DNA from 4 places in the Staphylococcus sp. GW821-FHT11H10 genome. Region 3 is predicted to be linked to each of the others. Evidence: riboswitches for the same ligand, from Rfam matches in the RefSeq annotation. Region 3 holds a riboswitch; each other region holds the start of a gene.
The links. A riboswitch is a leader RNA that binds a small molecule or an ion and turns the genes downstream of it on or off. The one in region 3 is predicted to bind S-adenosylmethionine.
Positions count from the first base shown of each region.

Region 1: another riboswitch for S-adenosylmethionine. It lies ahead of metK (methionine adenosyltransferase); the one in region 3 lies ahead of AC1RRU_RS04755 (MetQ/NlpA family ABC transporter substrate-binding protein).
Region 2: another riboswitch for S-adenosylmethionine. It lies ahead of metX (homoserine O-acetyltransferase MetX); the one in region 3 lies ahead of AC1RRU_RS04755 (MetQ/NlpA family ABC transporter substrate-binding protein).
Region 4: another riboswitch for S-adenosylmethionine. It lies ahead of AC1RRU_RS04815 (methionine ABC transporter ATP-binding protein); the one in region 3 lies ahead of AC1RRU_RS04755 (MetQ/NlpA family ABC transporter substrate-binding protein).

Region 1 covers NZ_JBXARC010000035.1:4,841-9,097, forward strand. The annotation lists gene AC1RRU_RS12040 (alpha/beta hydrolase family protein) at 1-103, shown strand, start outside; gene pckA (phosphoenolpyruvate carboxykinase (ATP)) at 168-1,760, opposite strand; SAM riboswitch class I at 1,926-2,036, shown strand; gene metK (methionine adenosyltransferase) at 2,152-3,348, shown strand; gene AC1RRU_RS12055 (hypothetical protein) at 3,443-4,257, shown strand, end outside.
Region 2 covers NZ_JBXARC010000007.1:63,254-67,510, forward strand. The annotation lists gene AC1RRU_RS05645 (AzlC family ABC transporter permease) at 1-665, shown strand, start outside; gene AC1RRU_RS05650 (AzlD domain-containing protein) at 662-991, shown strand; SAM riboswitch class I at 1,116-1,217, shown strand; gene metX (homoserine O-acetyltransferase MetX) at 1,289-2,257, shown strand; gene AC1RRU_RS05660 (YybS family protein) at 2,381-3,307, shown strand; gene AC1RRU_RS05665 (DHH family phosphoesterase) at 3,335-4,257, shown strand, end outside.
Region 3 covers NZ_JBXARC010000005.1:118,262-122,518, forward strand. The annotation lists gene AC1RRU_RS04740 (putative glycoside hydrolase) at 1-116, shown strand, start outside; gene AC1RRU_RS04745 (LPXTG cell wall anchor domain-containing protein) at 156-782, opposite strand; gene AC1RRU_RS04750 (hypothetical protein) at 982-1,407, opposite strand; SAM riboswitch class I at 1,555-1,661, shown strand; gene AC1RRU_RS04755 (MetQ/NlpA family ABC transporter substrate-binding protein) at 1,774-2,589, shown strand; gene AC1RRU_RS04760 (aspartate aminotransferase family protein) at 2,831-4,168, shown strand; gene AC1RRU_RS04765 (APC family permease) at 4,222-4,257, opposite strand, start outside.
Region 4 covers NZ_JBXARC010000006.1:1,850-6,106, reverse strand. The annotation lists gene AC1RRU_RS04845 (nitroreductase family protein) at 1-204, shown strand, start outside; gene AC1RRU_RS04840 (thioredoxin family protein) at 375-698, opposite strand; gene AC1RRU_RS04835 (arsenate reductase family protein) at 840-1,193, shown strand; gene gcvH (glycine cleavage system protein GcvH) at 1,309-1,689, shown strand; gene AC1RRU_RS04825 (toprim domain-containing protein) at 1,881-2,267, shown strand; gene AC1RRU_RS04820 (thioredoxin family protein) at 2,260-2,556, shown strand; SAM riboswitch class I at 2,614-2,719, shown strand; gene AC1RRU_RS04815 (methionine ABC transporter ATP-binding protein) at 2,804-3,829, shown strand; gene AC1RRU_RS04810 (methionine ABC transporter permease) at 3,822-4,257, shown strand, end outside.

The DNA.
Region 1 (4,257 bases), on a different contig from region 3:
CACATTTTATCAACTTGATGAAGGGCATGTACCTAGACCACAAGCAATGAAATTAGCGCTCGATTATGTGCATCAATGGATGACGAAGTGTGAAGAAATATAATAAGACAACGTATAAGGGTTCAATACAGTACGCATTATACGTTGCCTTTTTAATAAATATTTAATTATTTTTTAAAGCCACCAGTGTTAGCAATTTCTTCAACTTCTGGACCGAATTTCTTGAAGTTTTCTTCAAAACGTTGGATTAAGTCATCGGCTTGAGCGCGATATTTATCAGAATCACTCCAAGCATTAATTGGATTAAGTATTGTTTTAGGAACATCTTCCATTTCAGTAGGAATACTTAAACCGAATTTCTCATCTTTTGTAAACTCTGCATTTTTCAATTTACCTTTAATTGCTTGATCTACCATATAACGAGTGTAATGTAGACTAATACGTCTACCTACGCCATATTTACCACCAGTCCATCCAGTGTTAACTAAGTATACATCAACATCATGTTTATCTATTAGTTCACCTAATAAATCTGCATATTTAATAGGATTAAGTGGTAAGAAAGGTGCACCAAAACAAGTTGAGAATGATGGTTCTGGTTCAGTAACGCCACGCTCAGTTCCAGCTAATTTAGAAGTGAAACCACTTAAGAAATGGTACATCGCTTGAGATTTAGTTAATTTAGCAATAGGTGGAAGTACACCAAATGCGTCAGCAGTTAAGAAAATTATTGTATTAGGATGTGCTGCTTTAGATGGTAATACAATATTATCAATGTGATGAATTGGATAGGCAGCACGTGTATTTTCAGTATATGAATTATCATCGAAATCAACAGCACCACGCTCGTTAACCACAGTATTCTCTAATATAGTACCGTATTGAATCGCGTTATAAATTTGAGGTTCTTTTTCTTTAGAAAGGTTGATTGCTTTTGCGTAACAACCGCCTTCAATATTGAAAATACCATTTTTATTCCAACCGTGTTCATCATCACCAATCAATTTTCTATCCGGTGCTGCTGATAAAGTTGTTTTACCTGTACCTGATAATCCGAAGAATAAGGCTACGTCTCCTTTATCTCCAACATTCGCAGAACAATGCATACTCATAATATCTTGCATTGGAAGCAAGTAGTTCATTACTGAGAAGATACCTTTTTTCATCTCACCAGCATACTCTGTACCACCAATTAAAATGGTTTTATGTTTGAATGAAATGATAACAAAAGTTTCTGATTTAGTTCCATCAACTTCAGGATCAGCTTTAAAGTGAGGTGCTGAAACAATTGTGAAGTTAGGTTTTATATTACTAGCTTCTTCTTTAGAATCTGGGCGGATAAACATGTTTTGAGCAAAAAGGTTATGCCATGCAAGTTCATTGATAACTGTAAGTTTCAATTGTGTGTCTTTGTCACTACCTGCATAACCATTAAAAACGTAAAGTTCGTCTTTTTTATCAAGATAGTCTAAAACTTTAGAGTAGAGATTTAAGAAAGTTTCTTCATCGATAGGTTGGTTGATATCTCCCCAATGAATATTATCTTTATAAGAAGGTTCTGTAACAATGAATTTATCTTTAGGTGAACGTCCAGTGTATTTACCTGTGCTTGCATTGATAGCACCAAGTTCAGTTAATTCTCCTTCATTATTATCCATAATTTTGTAATAAAGTTGAGTTGTTGAAAGCTGAAAAAGAGAGCTTTCTTTTTCCAATAATTTTTTAATTTTAGGTGTTTCGCCGTATGTATCTACTGACATACCCAATCCCTCCAGCGTGTGTTATAGAAATTCAATATTGTAAGCCTTTACATGAAAATAGTATAACATAATGCCGTAATTATTCCACCTGGAAAAGACAAAAAAACATGTAAAAACAAAATTGACATTAATAAATGAATTAGGTAGTATAGTTCTTAACGGATTCTCTTATCCTGAGTGGTGGAGGGACATGGACCCAATGAAACCCAGCAACCTCTTTTTTTAAAGAAAGGTGCCAAACCGTTTGCAGACATATACTCGTCTGAACGATAAGAGCGAATGGACGTTTAAGAGCCTTCTCTCTGTCTTGAATAGTGAAGAAGGCTCTTTTATTTTTGAGCTCACAATTAAAAGAGAATTTTCGTAAATATAGTTATAAAAGGAGCAAATCATGACTTATAATAAACGTTTATTTACTTCAGAATCAGTGACAGAAGGACATCCAGATAAGATTGCTGACCAAGTATCTGATGCCATTTTAGATGAAATCTTAAAAGATGATCCTAATGCACGTGTTGCTTGTGAAACTACTGTAACAACTGGAATGGCTCTAATTTCAGGTGAAATATCTACATCAACTTATGTAGATATACCTAAAGTTGTAAGAGAAACAATTAAAGGTATTGGCTACACTCGTGCTAAATATGGCTATGATTACCAAACTATGGCAGTTTTAACTGCAATCGATGAGCAGTCACCTGATATTGCACAAGGTGTCGACAAAGCACTTGAATACAGAAATGATATTTCAGAAGAAGAGATTGAAGCTACTGGTGCCGGTGACCAAGGTTTAATGTTCGGATATGCTACAAATGAAACAGAAACATATATGCCTCTACCTATCTTTTTATCTCATCAATTAGCGAAGCGTTTATCAGATGTACGTAAAGATGGTATTCTAGATTATTTAAGACCTGATGGTAAGGTTCAAGTTACAGTTGAATACGACGAATCAGATAAACCTAAGCGTATTGATACGATTGTAGTGTCATCTCAACATGCGGATGACATTGAATTAGAACAAATTCAAAGTGACATTAAAGAACATGTAATATACCCAACAGTTCCTGAAGGATTAATTGATAATGAAACGAAATTCTTTATCAATCCTACTGGAAGATTTGTTATCGGTGGACCTCAAGGTGATGCTGGATTAACAGGACGTAAAATCATTGTTGATACTTATGGTGGTTATGCACGTCATGGAGGAGGTTGCTTTAGTGGTAAAGACCCAACTAAAGTAGACCGATCAGCAGCTTATGCGGCAAGATATGTAGCTAAAAATATTGTTGCTGCAGGACTAGCAGACCAATGTGAAGTACAACTTGCTTATGCTATTGGAGTGGCTGAACCAGTTTCAATTTCAATTGATACATTTAAAACGGGCAAAGTTTCCGAGGCTCAACTTGTTGAAGCTGTCAGAGCTAACTTTGATTTACGTCCAGCAGGCATCATTAAAATGTTAGACTTAAAGCATCCTATATACAAACAAACTGCTGCTTATGGTCACTTTGGTAGAACGGATGTATTGTTACCATGGGAGAAATTAGATAAAGTCAATGTATTAAAAGATGCTGTTCAAGCTTAATAAACGCTTTAAATAATATAAAAGAAATTGTCGAAATTATAGATAGTTTCCATTATAATTAGATTTACTGATAGATTAAAGGAGCGTTGATTTAATGAATTCATTTGGACCAATCGAAATTGGTTTAATCGTAGCAATTGTAGTTGCAATTATCTGTTTAATATTATTCTTAGTTACACTTAAAAGTAAAAACAATATTAAACAGAAAACAAAAGAAGAATACGACTTAAAAGAAAAGCAAATGAAAGCGTCACATGACGAAGCCCTAGAGAAAGAACGCATACAAAATAAAAAGCAAGTTACTAAACAAAAAGAAGATTTTGATGCAACTGTAAGCGGTAAAGATCGTGAAATTGATGCATTGAAACTATTCTCAAAAAACAAAAGTGAATATGTTACAGATATGCGCTTAATTGGAATTAGAGATCGTTTAGTGAAAGAAAAACGTATTAGACCTGAAGATATGCATATTATGGCAAACATCTTCTTACCAAGTAATGAATTCAATGATATTGAACGCATTAGTCACCTTGTACTTACTCGTACAGGTCTATATATTATAGATTCTCAACTATTAAAAGGGCATGTTTATCAAGGTATAAGTGATAAGCAATTTAACGAATTGCCTATGATGGAGCATGTATTTAGTACTTTAGATTTAGATGCTAAGTCACCTCAAACGCTAGTACTCGATCAAAATGAAGATAAATCTTCGTTGTCATTCGTTAATTATTCAGATCAACTTACTTCAATTGAAAAGTTAGCGTCAGACTTGCAAACACAATTAGGTGCTAAATATACGCCAACTGCGATTTTATACTTTAATCCTAAACACGATGGAGACGTAACGATTTCAAATTATGCACAAAGTTCAAGTGTTAAAGTTCTAGTTGGACCTGATCAATTAGA
Region 2 (4,257 bases), on a different contig from region 3:
TTAAAGAATGTATACCTACTTTATTAGGCTACGTTGGAATTGGACTATCATTTGGAATAGTGGCGGCTTCACAACACTTTAGTATTATCGAAATACTATTATTATGTTTGCTTGTGTATGCTGGTGCAGCACAATTTATTATATGTGCGCTTGTGGCTACTGGAACACCGATTTCTGCCATTGTCCTTACAACATTGATTGTCAATTCACGTTTCTTCCTACTTTCAATGACGTTGGCACCTAATTATAAAGATTATGGTATTTGGAATCGACTAGGCTTATCTTCAATTTTGACAGATGAAACCTTTGGCGTTGCAATCACGCCTCATTTAAAAGGGGAGAAGATAAACGATCGTTGGTTACATGGATTGAATCTAACTGCATATTCATTTTGGGCACTAGCAAGTATTGTTGGTGCGTTACTCGGTAAATACATATCTAATCCAGATATGTTAGGTCTCGATTTTGCGATTACCGCGATGTTTATCTTTTTAACAATGGCACAATTTGAATCAATCACTTCATCTAAACTTAAAATTTACATAGTACTTATCGTATTTGTCATCGTGATGATGCTCAGTTTAAGCTGGTTCATGCCGTCATACGTCGCAATTTTAATTGCATCTATGTTAGCAGCAACATTAGGGGTGGTGATGGATAAATGACAACATCTTGGCACATGTTTATATTAATCGTGTTGTGTGGACTTGTAACTTTAATTATTCGAGTAGTCCCATTCTTAATGATTTCACGTATTCAACTTTCAGAAACGGTAATTAAATGGTTATCGTTTATACCAATTACATTATTTACAGCACTTATCTTAGATGGCATTATCGAGCAACAAGAGGGCGTAGCAGGATATACACTCAATATCCCATTTGTTTTAGTAACAATTCCGACTGTTTTTGTTGCACTTTTTACACGAAGTCTTACGACAACAATATTAGTGGGTATTGTTCTTATAGCAGGTTTACGTTTCTTCTTTTAGAAAAGGTAGGACCTAACAACTAACAATTGAAGTTGGTTATACAATTAGATACAATAAAAGTCTAGAACATAAATGGTACATTGATACTATTTTATAAATACGCAGTAAATGAATAGAGATAAAAAACTTATTAAGAGAAGTGGAGGGACACGGCCCTGAGAAACTTCAGCAACCGGCGATGCATACGCACGGTGCTACTACCAACGAGATACTCGAATGATAAGTAATGGAGACAAATCGCCTCATACTTTAAGAATAGAGTATAGGCGATTTTTTTATTTAAAAGGAGGTAATCGCATGACCAATTACACAGTAGAAACATTAAATCTAGGACCCTTTACAACTGAATCAGGTGAAATGATTGATAATTTACAATTGCGTTATGAACATGTAGGCTATGCTGGTCAACCGCTTGTTGTAGTGTGTCACGCACTTACTGGTAATCATCTAACATATGGCACAGATGACGAGCCTGGTTGGTGGCGTGAAATTATAGACGGTGGTTATATGCCGATTTATGATTATCAATTTCTAACGTTTAATGTTATTGGTAGTCCCTTTGGTTCAAGTTCTCCTTTAACTAATCCAAATTTTCCAAAGCATTTAACTTTGAGAGATATTGTAAAAGCTATTGAACTGGGCATACACGCACTTGGTTTCAACAAGATTAATATTTTAATTGGTGGTAGCCTAGGTGGCATGCAAGTCATGGAGCTTCTATATAATCACCAATTCGAAGTGGATAAGGCGGTTATTCTAGCAGCAACTGATAAGACGTCATCATATAGTCGTGCTTTCAATGAAATTGCACGAGAAGCGATTCATATTGGTGGCAAAGAAGGTCTTAGTATTGCGCGACAATTAGGCTTTCTAACGTATCGTTCATCTAAAAGTTATGACCAACGCTTTTCACCAGATGAAGTGGTGAGTTATCAACGACATCAAGGTAATAAATTTAAAGAAACGTATGATTTGTCATGTTATTTAACAATGCTAAATGTATTAGATAGCCATAATGTTGATCGCGGACGTACTAATGTAGATGATGTTTATCAATCTCTGGATACTAAGGTCTTAACAATGGGCTTTACAGATGATTTATTATATCCAGATGATCAAGTGAGGGCAGTAGGGGAGCGATTTAAATATCATCGTCATTTCTTTGTTCCAGATAATGTAGGTCATGATGGCTTTTTATTAAATTTTAATGATTGGGCACCTAACTTGTATCATTTTCTTAAAGTAACGAAATTTAAGCGGAAATAGACGAAACGGGTAGGTCGCTATGGAAGTAAAAACACATTGTTATAGTCTTATGCTATACCTCAATCTTCACAATTTGTTTTAATTTTGCTTAGAGGTTAAAATAGAAGTTATAGTCAAAATAGTATAGGAGTGGCGAATTTGTTTTCAAAAGTACATCCTAAAGCAACAATTATAGGAACAATTGCACTTGTTATGGTTGCTTTAGTTACGTATGTATTACCAGTACTTGGATTAATTCTATGTTTATTCGCTACAATTCCAGGTATTATTTTATGGAATAAGTCTATTCCATCATTTGGAATTGGAGCTTTGATCACAGTAATTCTTACCACATTGTTGGGTAATACATTTGTATTAAGTGCCATGATTTTAGTTTTAATACTTAGCTTTATTATTGGCCAATTATTGAAAGAACGTGCCTCTAAAGAACGCATCTTATTTATAGCTACAACATATTTAAGTATATTTACTTTAGTCGCATTTATGTTATTACAAACGTTTAAAAAGATACCTAGCGCTACGACATTAATTAAGCCTTTTAAAGATACAATGCATAATGCTGTTGTAACATCAGGTGTTGAAGCAGATTATAAAACAATCTTAGAAGAAGGCTTTCGTCAAATGGCAGTTCAACTTCCAAGTTTTATTATCATTACGGTCTTTATTTTAGTCTTAATTAACTTAATTATTACATTTCCAATTCTTCGTAAATTTAAAGTAGCTACACCAATTTTTAAACCTTTATTTGCTTGGCAGCTTAACCGTTCATTACTGTGGGTATATATGGTTGTTTTACTTTGTGTAATGTTCGCTACTGAACCAAGTACTTTCCAAAGTATCGTGTTAAATTTCGAAGTTGTGTTATCATTACTGATGTATATCCAAGGATTAAGTGTAATTCATTTCTTTGGTAAAGCAAAACGTATACCAAACGCTGTAACGATATTGCTGATGGTTGTGGGGACAATTATTACACCAGCAACACATATCATTGCATTACTTGGCGTACTTGATTTAGGAATTAATTTAAAACGAATGATTAAAAAATGACTTTAAAAAGTGAATAGAGGTGGAATAATGAACCGTCAATCCACTAAGAAGGCTCTACTGATACCATTTATTTTAATGGTACTTACTTCGATTGCACTTGTAGTTGTATGGTTTATCTTTAAACCATTAGTCGCTACAATTGCAGCAGCTATTTTAGTCGTGATGATTATTATTAGCATCGTGTTAGTCAGACAAGCCTTATTGAAAATGGATAATTATGTGGATAACTTAAGTGGTCACATCTCGGCTGGAAGCAACAGAGCAATTAAACGATTACCTATTGGTATGGTCGTGCTTGATGCTGATGACCATATTGAATGGATTAACCAGTACATGTCTGAACACTTAGAAACGAATGTCATCTCAGAACCAGTCAATGAAGTTTTTCCGAATATTTTAAAGCAGCTTGAAAAGGTACAAGAAGTTGAAATCGAACATGGTCAATATCATTACCACGTTCGTCATTCAGAAGAAGAAAGTTGTTTATATTTCTTCGATATTACAGATGAAGTGCAAACTAATGAGCTATATGAAGAATCAAAGCCAATCATCGCAACGTTATTCTTAGATAACTACGATGAAATTACGCAAAATATGAACGACACGCAACGTTCTGAAATCAACTCAATGGTAACGCGAGTGATTAGTCGTTGGGCATCAGAATACAATATTTACTTTAAACGATATAATTCTGACCAGTTCGTAGCGTATTTAAATCAAAAAATATTAGCTGAAATCGAAGAATCTAACTTTGAAATCCTTAGCCAATTACGTGAAAAGAGTGTCGGTTACCGTGCTCAATTAACATTAAGTATCGGTGTCGGAGAAGGTACTGAGAACTTAATCGATCTTGGCGAATTATCACAATCTGGTCTAGATTTAGCATTAGGTCGTGGTGGTGACCAAGTAGCTATTAAGAATATGAACGGAAACGTGCGATTCTATGGCGG
Region 3 (4,257 bases):
AAGGTAGCGCGAAAGAACGTGACCCAGAAGGTGTAGAGCAAGATACAAAACAGCAAGACAATAAAGACGACAATAAAAAAGATAGTACTGAAGAGAATGGGAACAGCAATCAATAATAAAAAAGGCGAGATGACTTTGAAGTCATCTCGTTTTTTCTATGAGATTTTTTTATGAGATTGTTTAGCTACTAACGCACCGCCTAGTAATAAGAAAATGCTACCTAATAATTGAATGGATTGTTCACTGTCTGAATGACCAGTTTCAGGTAATGAAGATTGAGCATTTGTGCTATTATGGTTACCTTGTTTTTTTACTGATTGAGACGAAGGCACTTCGTTAGATTTAACGTTACCGACATAATATGAATTTAATTCACGCGCACAATCTACAGAATTAATTTTAGATGCTTCTTCCTTTAGATCATCTAATTCAGCAGCATTTGCAATACCGTGTTCAACATATGTTTCTCCACTTTGAAGTTGATTAAAGTTACTATATTTATCATTTTTATATTCGACTTGGCCATTTTTATGAACTTTATAAACCCCTAAACCAGCATTTGCTTTATTATGGCTTTTAATTTCAAAATAGTCCCCTTTGTCGATTACTTTTCCAAAGTTTTGTAAATCTGGATTACCTCCACTATTTGATAACGCCTCTGAAGCAACTTCTTGTGCGTTATTCTTAGTAACGATATCAGCAGCAAAAGCTTGATGTCCACTAAAAGCAGTTAATAATACTGTACTTGAAATAAGTGTTGACGCAAATAGAGAAACCTTCATCACAATGAAAACCCCATTTCATTATTTATCTTTTACAGCCTTAGTGTAACACTCAGAATTAATTAAAATAGGGGTTTAAAGTAAACCATATTGAAACTTTAAATTAGCTTAAAGAATGACATATTTGTAAAGTTAGATTTACAATATTAAAGTTTTTATGAATATAAGTAATCGTGATACTAAATTTAATGATGCTAACTTACCATTTCTTTTTAGAAAAGTAAGGGATAGACCATGCCATGCAAACAGTGAAAATCAAATGTGCAATCATCCATAAACCGTATTCTGTCCAACTAAATTGAAAAAATGAACGTTGTGCCAATAGAATAAGTAATGGATATAATATTAGAAAAATGATGATCAGTAATAAATAACTTATTTTGTAAAAAGGTTTGAAAAATTTATAAATAATTAGAAATGTGATGTAAATTAAAAATCCAATGACAATATGAATCAATAGTTCTAAAATCAGTGGTGTTTGATTTGGGTCAGCAATGAAATCGATATTGATTAATAACAAGGTTAGGTGCGTCGTGTGTGTTACGACATCTATAGTAAACATGATAAGCAATAATAAAATGCTAATCAGTAATGCACTAAGAAAGTGGTAGCCGTATCGTATCATAATTATCCATCCTTCAAATGAGTTTAACAAGCTATTCCCTATGATGAAGGAAATCACACATTTTAAAAATTTAGAATATTTAAAAAATGATATTGACCCAAACACTATCCAATGCTAATATAATAACAATTCAATAAAACTTGTTAACTCTTATCAAGAGTGGTGGAGGGATGTGCCCTAAGAAGCCCAGCAACCGTCGTTTAACGAAATGGTGCTAATTCACATAAAGTAGACAATACTTTAAGAGATAAGAGAAAGTGTATCGATACTTTCTCTTAAATAATAGAAAGTATTTTTTTATGTCTTCTAACTATTTAAGAGTTGAAGTGTAATTGAATCATTATTAAAAAAGAGGTGTCGATATACATGAAAAAATGGTTAAGTGTTATAAGTATTTTAGTTTTAGTTATTGTATTAGCTGGATGTGGCAAAGATAAAGAGGATAATAAAAAAATCACGGTTGCTGCTTCACCTGCACCCCATGGAGATGTGTTGAAGAAAGCTAAAGAACAATTAAAGAAAAAAGGTTATGATTTAGAAGTTAAAGAGGTAAATGATTATAAAGTGCCAAATAAACTATTAGATAAAGGTGATGTAGATGCGAACTTCTTCCAACATGTACCTTATTTAAAAGCTGAAAAGAAGAGTCATGGATATAAAATAGAAGAATTAGGTAAAGTATTTACAACTCCAATGGGCGTATACAGTAAAAAATATAAAAATCTAAAAGATATTCCTGAAGGTTCAACGATTTATGTTTCAAATAATCCAGCGGAAGAAGGACGATTTTTATCATTCTTTGTAGATGAAGGTCTCATTAAGTTGAAAAAAGGTGTCAAAATTGAAGATGCTAAGTTTGAAGATATCGCTGAAAATAAAAAGAATTTAAAATTCAATCATCAACAAGGGGCTGAGTTTTTACCAAAGACATATAAAAACGGTGAAGGAGCAGCAGTGATTATGAATTCTAACTATGCCATCGATAATGGTTTGAAACCTTCTAAAGATGCAATTGTTATGGAAGGTAAATCATCTCCGTTTGCCAATATTATTGCTGTACAAGAAGGACATAAAAAAGATAAAAAGTTCCAAGAATTATTAAAAGTTATGCAATCGAAAGAAATTAAAGATTATATTAAGAAAGAATATGGAGACGATGTAATTCCATACGAAAGTAAATAATTATCCATATTAAACTACCCGCAAAGTAATAGCTTTGTGGGTTCTTTTTAAAAAAAAATAATAAATACCAAAAATTATAAACTTTAATTATTTTTGATTATTCAGAAAATATTTACAAATCTGACAATTATTAGTAATATATTGAATATTATCACTTAAATAGTGTTTATTTAGAGGGCCGTAGAACTTTTCAAATAGAGGGAAGCAAAAGGGATGGTCTATCTTGGGAGGATGAGCCGATATGAGTAAAGCAGAGGAATTAATTAATGAAGATGGGAAATACTTCGCCGCATCAGGGAGAATAAAATACTATCCATTAGCCATTGACCATGGTTATGGTGCGACACTAGTAGATGTGGATGGTAAAGAATATATTGATTTATTATCAAGTGCAAGTTCACAAAATGTAGGACACGCACCTAAACCAGTTACTGAAGCGATTAAGAAACAAGCTGAGAAATTTATTCATTATACACCAGCATATATGTATCATGAACCAGCAGTAAAATTATCTAAAAAGCTATGTGAAATTGCTCCAGGTGACTATGAAAAGCGTGTAACGTTTGGATTAAGTGGGTCTGATGCGAATGACGGTATTATTAAATTTGCGAGAGCTTATACGGGGCGCCCTTACATTATTAGTTTCACAAATGCATATCATGGGTCAACATTTGGGTCATTATCCATGTCTGCCATTAGTTTAAATATGCGCAAACACTATGGACCATTATTGAATGGATTTTATCATATTCCATTCCCTGATAAATATAGAGGGATGTTTGAGCAGCCAAATGCAAATACAGTTGAAGAGTATCTTGCACCATTAAAAGAAATGTTTGCGAAATATGTGCCAGCGGATGAAGTGGCTTGTATAGTTGTAGAAACAATCCAAGGTGACGGAGGTCTATTAGAACCTGTAGATGGTTACTTTGAGGCATTAGAAGCGTTATGCCGTGAACATGGTATTCTAATTGCTGTAGACGATATTCAACAGGGGTTAGGGCGAACTGGTACATGGAGTTCAATTGATCACTTTAATTTCACACCGGATTTAATTACATTTGGTAAATCACTAGCAGGTGGATTACCGATGTCTGCTATTGTTGGTCGTAAAGAAATCATAGAGACACTTGAGGCACCGGCACATCTATTTACAACTGGTGCGAATCCTGTAAGTTGTGAAGCGGCTTTAGCTACATTAGGTATGATTGAAGATGAAGATTTATTAACTGCTAGTTCTGAAAAAGGGGCTTACGTGCGCAAGCGAATGGATCAATGGGTGAATGATTATGATTTCGTTGGAGATGTGCGTGGTAAAGGTTTATCAATTGGTATTGATATCGTATCAAATAAACAAGCTAAGACGAGAGCTTCTGAAGAAGCACTTAAAATATGTAATTATTGTTTTGATCATGGTCTTGTATTGATTGCAGTAGCTGGTAATGTACTACGTTTCCAACCACCATTAGTTATTACGTATGAACAATTAGATTATGCTTTAAATACAATAGAGAATGCATTGCAAGCGTTACAAGATGGACAACTGAATAATTATAATATTGATGGTCAAGGCTGGTAACACGAAAAGAAGCACCTATCTCAATCGATGAGACAGGTGCTTTTTCATTTGTATTAATCTTTTGGTACGACGTAGTCCTCTTCTTCATT
Region 4 (4,257 bases), on a different contig from region 3:
GCTCAAAACTTAATGTTGCTATTACATGAACAAGGGATTGGTACATGTTGGAAGACACCACCATACATTTTTGAACCTAAAGTTCGTAAGGTATTTGGCGTTCATGGAGATGAAGTCATTGCAGGTTTCCTTTACCTAACAGATTTAGAAGAAGTGCCACCAAAAGCACCGCGTAAAAACAAACATTTAATTTCAAAATACTAGAATTAATAAAGACGGCTGGACAAATAAATGTCTCAACCGTCTTTATTATTACACGGGCATAGCTAACAGAACTGAGAAAGCATCTATAACAAACTTTATTCAGTTCTAGTCATCTATGCCAGAATAGTATCATCAAATTAATTTTTCAAATTAGATAACTATTCTATATCCTATTTATTAAATGTTTCTGATAAGAATGATTCTACTTGTTCAGGTGATTTAGCATTAGCAGAGTGTAAATGCGCAAGTTTATTGCCATTTTCAAATACTAATAAGCTAGGAATACCCATTACATCATTATCTGCAGCTACATCTTCGAGTTCATCACGGTTAACAGTATACCAATCATAGTCATTATATTTTTCGACGATTGGATCAATCCACATGTCCATAGATTTACAATCAGGACACCAACCAGCTTCAAATTTTACGATAACTGGTTTATCGCTTTCAATTGTTGATTTAAACGCATCAGTTGTATTAATACTTTGCATAATAAACGCTCCTTTAGATAATTACTAAATGTATTATAACGAATAATTTCCTTTAATTAAAAAATTAAGCTTAAAATATAGAGCGTTTACATAGATTATCTGATATATTTAAATTAAGACAGAATAGGAGGTTACATCTGAATGATTAAATTTTATCAATATTCAAATTGCACAACTTGTAAAAAAGCCGCAAAATTTTTAGATACACATGGCGTAAGTTACGAACCAATTGATATTGTACAACACACACCAACTAAAAAAGAGTTTGAAGAAATTATCGATAAAACAGGTGTAGAGGTTAATAAATTATTTAATACCCATGGTGCTAAATATAAAGAACTAGGGTTAAAAGATAAATTAAAAGATTTATCAACTGATGAAAAATTAAATTTATTAGCTTCAGATGGCATGTTAGTTAAACGACCATTAGCTATTGCTGGAGATAATATCACATTAGGATTTAAAGAAGATCAATACAAAGAAATTTGGTTATAGTTTAAAATTACAAATTCTAATTATATAAATTATTGTAACTTTTTGTTTTAATAGTTGAATGAAAACTTACGGTATGGCATCATTAAATTGTAATTAATTTTAGGAGGGGATTCTCGTGGCAGTACCGAGCGAATTAAAATATTCTAAAGAACATGAATGGGTAAAAGTTGAAGGCAACACAGTAACAATTGGTATTACTGAATACGCACAAGGTGAATTAGGTGATATCGTATTCGTTGAATTACCAGAAGTTGATGACGAAATCAACGAAGGGGATACTTTTGGTAGTGTAGAATCAGTTAAAACTGTTTCTGAATTATATGCGCCAGTATCTGGTAAAGTTGTTGAATCAAATGAAGAATTAGAAGATAGTCCTGAGTTTGTTAACGAATCACCATATGAGAAAGCATGGATGGTTAAAGTTGAACTTAGCGATGAAAGCCAATTAGATGATTTATTATCAGCTGATCAATACAAAGAAATGATTGGTGAATAATTAATTTAAACTCCTTGATTGCGGTCATGGAGTTTTTATTTTGCCTATTTTTTGTAAATAATAATCAACAAATTTTAAAATTTATACTTTGTTGATATAAAATGTTAAGTAATCGTAAATAATGTTTAATCTATTAGCGTTATGTGAAAAAGTAACTGATTGTTTATTATCGACTTAGAAGGTGGATTATCATGGCAATTTTAAATAAAGTTATTATTGTTGAAGGCAAATCTGATAAGAAGAGAGTACAACAAGTCATCGCTGAACCTATAAATATTATTTGTACGCATGGTACAATGAGTATTGATAAATTAGATGACATGATTGAAACATTATATGAAAAGCAAGTCTTTGTTCTAGCAGACTCAGATGACGAAGGTGAAAAGATAAGAAAATGGTTTAAACGTCATCTTAGCGAATGTGAACATATCTATGTGGATAAAACATTTTGTGAGGTAGCTAGATGCCCAAAGAATTATCTTGCGCATGTATTGAGTAAACATGGTTTTACAGTTCGTAAAGAGAAACGTCTAATTCCTAATTTAACGACTGAAAGGTTAGTAATCATGCATGAGTAAATCTGTAGAAATAGAAGATATTTGTGAGAATTTTAATAAAGAAAAACATCTAATTTTTGGATACACACCGATGTGTGGTACTTGTAAAATGTCAGAGCGAATGCTAGATATTGCGAATGAAATACTACAATTACCCGTTAAAAAAATCGATTTGAATTACCATCCTAAATATAGTGAGCGTAACAAAATTATGTCAGTTCCTGTTCTAATAGTAATGAATAAAGATATAGAAATAGATAGAATCTATGCTTTTCAATCTGTTCCTTATTTGTTAGAAAAGTTAAAATAATTATTGACGAAATTATAGTGCAATGGTAGGATATAAATTAATTAAATAGTGCGAAAATTCTTATCAAGAGAGGTGGAGGGATGTGCCCTATGAAGCCCGGCAACCGTCTAGTTATAGAAATGGTGCCAATTCACATAAAGTTGATTACTTTAGAAGATGAGAGAAAGATGAATCAATGCTTTCTCAACTTTGCTAAAGTGAGAAAGCATTTTTTAATTACATAATGATTTTTAAGGAGGCACTAAACGTGATTGAGTTAAATCAAGTTGTAAAACGTTATCACACTAAAGATAAAGATGTACTAGCAGTTGATAACGTTAACTTAAATATAGAAACGGGCTCTATTTTCGGAGTTATCGGATTCTCTGGTGCTGGTAAAAGTACGTTAATCAGAATGTTCAATAATTTAGAAGAACCTACTTCTGGCGATATTATTATAGATGGCGATAATATTAACAAACTTTCAAAAGCAGAATTAAGAAGAAAACGACAAAAAGTAAGTATGGTATTCCAACACTTTAATTTATTATGGTCACGAACAGTACTTCGAAATATCACGTTCCCTTTAGAAATTGCAGGGTATTCTAAAACCAAAGCAAATGAAAGGGCGAAAGAATTAATTGACCTTGTTGGTTTAAATGGCAGAGAAAATGCTTATCCATCAGAATTATCAGGTGGGCAGAAACAACGTGTGGGTATTGCAAGAGCTTTGGCTAATGAACCTGACGTCCTCTTATGTGACGAAGCTACAAGCGCATTAGATCCACAAACAACAGATGAGATTTTAGACCTACTGCTAAAAATTAAAGAACGTGAAAACCTTACAATCGTGATTATCACTCATGAAATGCATGTTATCAGACGTGTTTGTGATGAAGTAGCCGTTATGGAAAGTGGACGTGTAATTGAGCAAGGTAAAGTAACGCAAGTATTTGAAAATCCACAACATGAAGTTACAAGACGATTTGTGAAAGATGATTTGGATGATGATTTTGAAGAATCAATCAAACATCTAGAACCATTAGATTCAGATGCATACATTGTTAGACTTAATTTCAATGGTGGTAATACGACTGAACCAGTTGTATCTTACATAAGTAAAACGCATAACATTGATATAAATATTCTTGAAGCAAACATAAAAAATACCCGTGGTGGTTCTGTCGGGTTCTTGGTGGTTCATATTCCACATATTGCTGAAACAGAGTTTGAGACATTTAAAGAAGATTTACATCAGCAACATGTAAATGTGGAGGTGGTTAAGCATGGATAAATCTTATGGTGATATTTTTAAAGAGATGATTACAATGCCTAACGTCCAATGGCCTGAAGTATGGCAAGCCATTTATGAAACATTATATATGACTGTAGTTTCAACTATTTTCGCATTTATTTTTGGATTGATTTTAGGAGTATTATTATTCTTATCAGCTAAGAGTAATTCTAAAGGTGCTAGAGTCTTTTATAGCATCGTTTCATTTATTGTTAACTTATTCCGAGCGATTCCATTTATCATTTTAATCTTGTTATTAATTCCATTTACAAGTGTGATCCTTGGAACAATAAGTGGTCCAACTGGTGCCTTACCAGCTCTAGTTATTGGTGCAGCACCATTCTATGCAAGATTAGTAGAAATTGCCTTCAAAGAAATAGATAAAGGTGTTATCGAAGCGGCTTGGTCAATGGGAGCTAGTACTTGGA